DNA from 2 places in the Streptomyces sp. NPDC127119 genome. Region 2 is predicted to be linked to the other one. Evidence: riboswitches for the same ligand, from Rfam matches in the RefSeq annotation. Region 2 holds a riboswitch; the other holds the start of a gene.

The links. A riboswitch is a leader RNA that binds a small molecule or an ion and turns the genes downstream of it on or off. The one in region 2 is predicted to bind glycine.
Region 1: it holds a riboswitch for glycine, as region 2 does, so the genes downstream of both, gcvT (glycine cleavage system aminomethyltransferase GcvT) here and gcvP (aminomethyl-transferring glycine dehydrogenase) in region 2, are expected to answer to the same signal.

The regions. Positions count from the first base shown of each region.
Region 1 is NZ_JBHXTO010000046.1:51,887-55,950, reverse strand. It holds gene glyA (serine hydroxymethyltransferase) at 1-928, opposite strand, end outside; gene gcvH (glycine cleavage system protein GcvH) at 959-1,336, opposite strand; gene gcvT (glycine cleavage system aminomethyltransferase GcvT) at 1,490-2,617, opposite strand; glycine riboswitch at 2,780-2,896, opposite strand; gene ACFVH5_RS21050 (AAA family ATPase) at 3,091-3,777, shown strand; gene ACFVH5_RS21045 (enhanced serine sensitivity protein SseB) at 3,828-4,064, shown strand, end outside.
Region 2 is NZ_JBHXTO010000124.1:14,393-18,456, reverse strand. It holds gene ACFVH5_RS34710 (DNA polymerase IV) at 1-784, shown strand, start outside; gene ACFVH5_RS34705 (PRC-barrel domain-containing protein) at 1,027-1,401, opposite strand; glycine riboswitch at 1,506-1,601, shown strand; gene gcvP (aminomethyl-transferring glycine dehydrogenase) at 1,786-4,064, shown strand, end outside.

The DNA.
Region 1 (4,064 bases), on a different contig from region 2:
TCACCCCGGCCTCGCGGGCGTCGGCGGCCGTCAGCCGCTCGGCGAGGATGCGCGCGCCGTCGATCGTGCGCTGCTGGCGCTCCTTGAACTCCTCCGTGGCGGCGACCTTGAAGGAGACCGCCTTGGCCGCGATCACGTGCTCCAGGGGGCCGCCCTGGAAGCCCGGGAAGACGGACGAGTTCAGCTTCTTCGCGAAGGCCTTCCTGGCGAGGATGATCCCGCCGCGGGGCCCGCCGAGCGTCTTGTGCGTGGTGGAGGTGACCACGTCCGCGTACTCCACCGGGTTCGGGTGGAGGCCGGCCGCGACGAGGCCCGCGAAGTGCGCCATGTCGACCCACAGGTGGGCCTCGACCTCGTCCGCGATGCGGCGGAACTCGGCGAAGTCCAGCTGCCGGGGGTACGCCGACCAGCCCGCGATGATCACCTTGGGGCGGTTCTCCTTGGCGAGCCGCTCGACCTCGGCCATGTCGACCAGGCCGGCGTCGTCCACGTGGTACGCGACCACGTTGAACTGCTTGCCGGAGAAGTTCAGCCGCATCCCGTGGGTCAGGTGACCGCCGTGGGCGAGGTCCAGGCCGAGGATGGTGTCGCCGGGCTGGGCCAGCGCGAAGAGCGCGGCCTGGTTGGCGGAGGCGCCCGAGTGCGGCTGCACGTTGGCGTACTCGGCGCCGAACAGCTCCTTGACCCGGTCGATCGCGATCTGCTCGGCGACGTCGACGTGCTCGCAGCCGCCGTAGTAGCGGCGGCCGGGGTAGCCCTCGGCGTACTTGTTGGTGAGGACCGAGCCCTGGGCCTCCATGACCGCGACCGGGGCGAAGTTCTCCGAGGCGATCATCTCAAGGGTGGACTGCTGACGGTTCAGCTCGGCGTCGAGGGCGGCGGCGACGTCCGGGTCGAGTTCGTGCAGGGGCGTGTTCAGAAGCGACATCGGTCTGGGGTCCTTAGCGAGGAGCCGGAATCAGGAGCCGGAGAATTCGGTGTACTCGGCGGCGGAGAGCAGGTCCTTCGGCTCGTCCGTCACCCGTACCTTGAAGAGCCAGCCACCCTCGAAGGGAGCGGTGTTCACCAGCGCGGGGTCGTCCACGACATCCTGGTTGGTCTCGGTGATCTCACCGGTGACGGGTGAGTACAGGTCGCTCACCGACTTGGTCGACTCCAGCTCGCCGCAGGTCTCGCCCGCGGTCACCGCGGCACCGACCTCGGGGAGCTGGACGTACACCACGTCGCCGAGCGCGTTGGCCGCGTGCTCCGTGATGCCGACCGTCGAGACGCCGTCCTCGGCGCCCGACAGCCACTCGTGCTCCTTGCTGTAGCGCAGCTCTTGGGGGTTGCTCATGGCGTGAATTCTCCTGTACGCGGGTGAGTGCTGATGCAGGGGGAGTACGGGTGAGCTGGGCGGATGTGCCCAGGATCACGTGTGGCGCCTGCGGGCCGGCGTCACGTGCGGCGCCTGCGGACGGACGTCACGTGCGGTGCTTGCGAACCAGTGTCACTTCTGGCGCTTGTAGAACGGCAGTGCCACGACCTCGTACGGTTCGTGGCTGCCCCGGATGTCCACGCCGACACCGGCGGTGCCGGGCGCGGAGTGCTCCGCGTCGACGTACGCCATCGCGATCGGCCGGCCGAGCGTCGGGGAGGGCGCGCCGGAGGTGACCTCGCCGATCACCTTGCCGCCGGCGACGACGGGGTAGCCGGCGCGCGGGACGCGGCGGCCCTCGGCGGCCAGCCCGACCAGGACGCGCGGAGGCGTCGACTCGGCGCGGGCGGCGGCCTCGGACAGCGCCTCGCGGCCCACGAAGTCGCCCTCCTTCTCGAACTTCACGACCCGGCCGAGCCCCGCGTCGAACGGCGTGAGCGAGGTGCTCAGCTCGTGCCCGTACAGCGGCATGCCCGCCTCCAGGCGCAGGGTGTCGCGGCAGGAGAGCCCGCAGGGGGCGAGTCCGGCCGCGGCTCCCGCGTCGGTCAGCGCCTGCCACAGCTTCTCGGCGTCGGCCGGGGCCACGAACAGCTCGAAGCCGTCCTCGCCGGTGTAGCCGGTGCGCGCGATCAGCGCGGGGACGCCCGCGACCGTGCCGGGCAGGCCCGCGTAGTACTTCAGGCCGTCCAGGTCGGCGTCGGTGAGGGACTTCAGGATGCCGGGGGACTCGGGGCCCTGGATCGCGAGCAGCGCGTACGCGTCCCGGTCGTCGCGGACCTCGGCGTCGAAGCCCTCGGCGCGCTCCGTAAGGGCGTCCAGGACCACCTGGGCGTTGGAGGCGTTGGCCACGACCATGTACTCGGTGTCGGCGAGGCGGTAGACGATCAGGTCGTCGAGGATGCCGCCGTCCGCCCGGCAGATCATCGTGTAGCGGGCCCGGCCGGTCTTCACCCCGCCGATGTTGCCGACCAGCGCGAAGTCCAGCAGCGCGGCGGCCTGCGGTCCGCTCACGGTGATCTCGCCCATGTGCGAGAGGTCGAAGAGCCCGGCCCGGGTCCGCACGGCGAGGTGCTCGTCGCGCTCGGAGCCGTACCGCAGGGGCATGTCCCAGCCCGCGAAGTCGGTCATGGTCGCGCCCAGCGAGCGATGCAGGGCATCGAGGGCGGTGCGGCGGGGTTCGACGGGGGTGTTGCTGCTCATCGGCGGGGCTCCCAAGGCATGACGGCGAGGTCGTTCCTCCCCATCTGTCATCGGAACCTGAGAGGTTCGCCGTGACCACCGCCGAACACGGGGGTCACTGACTTGCACCTTGGGTGGGGCCTACGCCCTGACGGTCAGGGGCGGCCCGCTTTTCAGATGTGCCTCGTCCGTGCGGTATCGGGGGCCTGAGAGATTCAAGGGAGGGACTTGCTCCTTCGGCGCCCGGGCACTCGTACACCTGCGTGTACGTGTTTCCCGGAACTCTCCCGCGCGGATTCAAGCGGCCGGTATGCAGTTGGCGGGCACATCATTGCACGCCCCCGGCTCCGGCAGGGGGCTGCACGGGGTCAGGACGGGGTGGCCAGGGTGTTCACAGTGATCTGTGACGGGGCTGTGGCAGGACAAGAACAGAAACAGGGGGACCAGCGCATTACCTTCTCTTTACACTCGACGGAGATGGGTCTGCCGACCCCATGGGGAGGACGATCAGGGTGAACAGGACCACGGCGTACGCGACCAGTTCGGGCATCGCGCTGCCCAAGCAGCCACCTGCGCCGGCCAGGGAGGCGTGCGACCCGCTGGTGACCCCCGTCGTCCGCGACCTGCGGGCGCGCTCGGGCCACAGCCCGCACGGTCTGCGCTTCGGGGCGGCCGATCTGGTGGTGGTCACGGGCCTGCCGGGCAGCGGCAAATCGACCCTGATGCGCCGGGCGGTGACCGGCCGCCTCATCGACTCCCAGGACACCCGCGACCGCTGGGACGAGCGCCTGGCCCGTTTCCTGCCGTACGCGGTCTACCGGCCCCTCGTCCGCGCCGCGCACTACGCGGGCCTGCGCCGGGCCCTGCGCTCCGGGGAGGGCGTCGTCGTCCACGACTGCGGTACGCAGGCCTGGGTGCGCGACTGGCTCGCCCGCGACGCCCGCCGCCGCGGCGGCACCCTGCACCTGCTGCTCCTCGACGTCGACCCCGGCACGGCCCTCGACGGTCAGCGCGAACGCGGCCGTGGCGTCTCGCGGTACGCGTTCGCGCGCCACCGCGGCGCGGTCGCCCGGCTGCTGCGCTCGGTGGAGAAGGGCGACCTCCCCGACGGCTGCGGTTCCGCGGTGCTCGTCGACCGTGCCGCGGCGGACGTGCTGCGCCGCATCGATTTCGGCGACTGAGGACGACTAACCTCGGCCATCGCACACGGCGGTTGGAGCAGGCGGTAGAGATGGATTTCCCGGCACAGGACATTCCGGCACACGCGCACCCCCACATGGGCTGGCCCGGCAACGAGGTGGAGGAGGTGCTCGCCGCCTCCCTGGGGCTCCCTCCGTCGCCCTCGACGGGGGCCCGGATCGTGGAGACCCTCGGGCGCAGCTTCATCTGGGTGCCGCTGCCCGAGGGCGGCGGCCCGCACAGCGGCCCGCTCGACCTGCCCACGATGGAGCTGGCCGGGCAGGCGTAC
Region 2 (4,064 bases):
CGAGCTCGTACGGCTCCTGGGGAAGGCCCATGGACTCGGTCTGTACGCGATGGCGCTGGCGCGCGACGAGCGGCCCGTGGTGGCCGAACGGGACACCAAGTCGGTCTCCGTCGAGGACACGTACGACGTGGACATCCACGACCGGGTGCGGGTGCGCATGGAGGTGCAGCGGCTTGCGGACCGGTGCGTTCAGCGGCTGCGGGGGGCGCATCTGTCCGGGCGGACCATCGTGCTGAAGGTGCGGCGGTACGACTTCTCGACGCTGACGCGGTCCGAGACGTTGCGGGGGCCCACGGACGATCCCGGGGTGGTGCGGGAGGCTGCCGCGCGGCTGCTGGAGGCGGTGGACACCACGGGGGGTGTGCGGTTGCTGGGGGTCGGGGTGACCGGGCTTGCCGACTACACGCAGGAGGATCTTTTCGCGCAGGCGCAGGCCGCTGCCGCGGGGGTGGAGGAGGTGGCGTCTGGGGAGCTGCCGGAGGAGGCCCGGGCGGTCGCCGTCGGTGTCGGTGTCGGCGTCGAGGAGTCCGCGGATGCTGGGCCCGCGGAGCGGGTGTGGCGGGCGGGGCACGATGTTCGGCATGTCGAGTTCGGGCACGGGTGGGTGCAGGGGAGTGGGCTGGGGAGGGTGACTGTGCGGTTCGAGACGCCGGGGTCCGTGCCGGGGCGGGTGAAGACGTTTCGGGTTGACGATCCCGGGTTGGAGTCGGCGGAGCCGTTGCCTTTGGTTGAGGGGTTGCCTGTGGGGCCTGCGGGGGGTTCGGGGGGTGGGGGTGCGTTGTGAGGGTGCGGGTTCGTTGTGGCTGGCCGCGCCGTTCCCCGCGCCCCTGAGTGGGCGGGACCGCGTCGTTGCCTGCGGCCCCGTCAAGGCAAAAGATTGCGCCGTTCCCCGCGCCCCTGAAGTGCCAGAAGACTGCGCCGTACCCCGCGCCTCTGAAGAATCAGAAGACTGCGCCGTTCTCCGCGCCCCTGGAGAGCCACGGGATTGCGTCGTTGCCCGTGACCCTGAAGAACTGGGAGCGGGTTTCAGGTGGGGTCGTCCGTGTTGGCCAGGTGGCCGAAGTCTCGGTCTGGGAAGGGGGGTGCTGGGGATACGTCCAGGCCGTAGTGGTGGTAGAGCTGTAGTTCCTGTTCGGGGGAGAGGTGGCGGCCCACGCCGAAGTCGGGGGCGTCCTTGATCAGGGAGCGTTCGAAGGGGACGTGCAGGGACTCGGCGATCACTTCGCTGGGCTCCAGGGGGACGAAGGCGTCCCGGCTGAACAGCCCGGTGCGTATCGCCGCCCACTCCGGTGCGCCGGTCGCGTCGTCGAGGTAGACCTCGTCCACGGTGCCGATCCTCGTGCCGTTGCGGTCGAACGCCTTGCGGCCTATCAGGTTGCGCGGATCGATGTCGGTCTGCACGGGCCCTCCAGCTGCTCGCAACTCATCCGTAAGCACTACGAAAGAGCACTTTGAGGTGGGCGGCCACTTGAGGGAACCCCGCTGGTAGGCTGGGCGACGGCTGCTGACCCCGTGCGGGAGAGTCCTCCAGGCTTCATCGGAGGCGCCGAAGGAGCAAATCCTCCCCGGAATCTCTCAGGCACACGTACCGCATGGACGAGGTCACTCTGGAAAGCAGAGGGGTGTTCGAGTATTCGACGGGCTCCGCTCTCACCGACGGTGAAAGCCGGCGTGCCTTCATGGCGGGCCGGTGAAGCTCTCAGGTTGAGATGACAGAGGGGGAGGCCGTTCGGGCACCCACACAGTGGTGCCCCTCGAAGGTCGTCAGACCAGGAGGCCTCCGCAATGACCGTCCAACGTATTCCGCTCTCCGAGCTCGAACAGGGAATCCCCTTCGAGCAGCGTCACATCGGGCCCGACTCCGAGGCCCGCGCCAAGATGCTCGCGCAGGTGGGGTACGGCTCGCTCGACGAGCTGACGGCCGCCGCGGTGCCGGATGTGATCAAGAACGCCGACGCGCTCGAACTGCCGGGCGCCCGCACCGAGGCCGAGGTACAGGCCGAGTTGCGTTCCCTCGCGGATCGCAACCAGGTGCTGGACTCGATGATCGGGCTCGGTTACTACGGGACGTTCACACCGCCCGTCATCCTGCGCAACGTGATGGAGAGTCCGGCCTGGTACACGGCCTACACGCCGTATCAGCCGGAGATCTCGCAAGGGCGGCTGGAAGCCCTGCTGAACTTCCAGACCGTGGTGGCCGAGCTGACCGGACTGCCGACCTCCGGGGCCTCGCTGCTCGACGAGGGCACGGCCGCCGCCGAAGCCATGGCGCTGTCGCGGCGCATGGGGAAGAACAAGAAGGGCCTCTTCCTGATCGACGCGGACACCATGCCGCAGACGATCGCGGTGATACAGACCCGCGCCGAGCCCACCGGCGTCGAGGTCGTCGTCGCCGACCTCGGCGACGGCATCCCCGCGGAGCTCGCCGAGCGTGAGATCAACGGCGTACTCCTGCAGTACCCCGGTGCCTCCGGTGCCGTGCGGGACCTGGGGCCCGTCGTCGAGCAGGCGCACGAGCTGGGCGCGGTCGTCACCGTCGCCGCCGACCTGCTCGCCCTGACGCTGCTCACCTCGCCCGGCGAGCTGGGCGCCGACATCGCTGTCGGTACGACACAGCGCTTCGGTGTGCCGATGGGCTTCGGCGGGCCGCACGCCGGATACATGGCCGTACGGGAGAAGTTCGCGCGCAGCCTGCCCGGCCGGCTCGTCGGTGTCTCCGTGGACGCGGACGGCAACAAGGCGTACCGCCTGGCCCTGCAGACGCGTGAGCAGCACATCCGCCGGGAGAAGGCGACCAGCAACATCTGCACGGCTCAGGTGCTGCTCGCGGTGATGGCGGGGATGTACGCCGTCTACCACGGCCCCGAGGGGCTGAAGGGCATCGCCCGGCGTACCCACCGTTACGCCACGATCCTCGCCGCCGGTCTGCGGGCGGGCGGGGTCGAGGTCGTCCACGAGGCGTACTTCGACACCCTCACCGTGCGGGTGCCGGGCCGGGCGGCCGAGGTGCTCGCCGCCGCCCGCCAGGGCGGGGTCAACCTCCACCTGGTGGACGCGGACCACCTCTCCCTGTCCTGCGACGAGACGACCACGCGGGCCCAACTGGGCGTCGTCTGGTCGGCGTTCGGTGTCGACGGCGATGTGGCCGCGCTCGACGGGACCGCCGAGGACACGCTGCCTGCCCCGCTGCTGCGCACCGACGAGTACCTCACGCACCCGGTCTTCCACCAGTACCGCTCGGAGACCGCGATGCTGCGCTACCTGCGCCGTCTCGCCGACCGCGACTACGCGCTCGACCGCGGCATGATCCCGCTCGGCTCGTGCACCATGAAGCTCAACGCGACCACCGAGATGGAGCCGGTCACCTGGCCCGAGTTCGGGCAACTGCACCCCTTCGCGCCCGCCGAGCAGGCCCAGGGCTACCTCACGCTCATCCGTGAGCTGGAGGAGCGCCTCGCCGAGGTGACGGGCTACGACAACGTGTCGCTCCAGCCCAACGCCGGCTCGCAGGGCGAACTGGCCGGTCTGCTGGCCGTCCGCGGCTACCACCGGGCCAACGGCGACGAGCAGCGCACGGTCTGCCTCATCCCCTCGTCCGCGCACGGCACGAACGCCGCCAGCGCCGTGATGGCCGGGATGAAGGTCGTCGTCGTGAAGACCGCCGAGGACGGCGAGATCGACGTCGCGGACCTGCGGGCCAAGATCGAGCAGCACCGTGACGAACTGTCCGTGCTGATGATCACGTACCCCTCGACCCATGGGGTGTTCGAGGAGCACGTCGCCGACATCTGCGCGCAGGTGCACGAGGCGGGCGGGCAGGTCTACGTGGACGGCGCCAACCTCAACGCGCTGGTGGGCCTCGCCAAGCCGGGGCACTTCGGCGGCGACGTCTCGCACCTCAACCTGCACAAGACCTTCTGCATCCCGCACGGCGGCGGCGGTCCGGGCGTCGGCCCGGTCGGAGTGCGCGCGCACCTGGCGCCGTACCTGCCGAACCACCCGCTGCAGCCCGCCGCGGGGCCGGAGACGGGCGTGGGCCCGGTCTCCGCGGCTCCCTGGGGCTC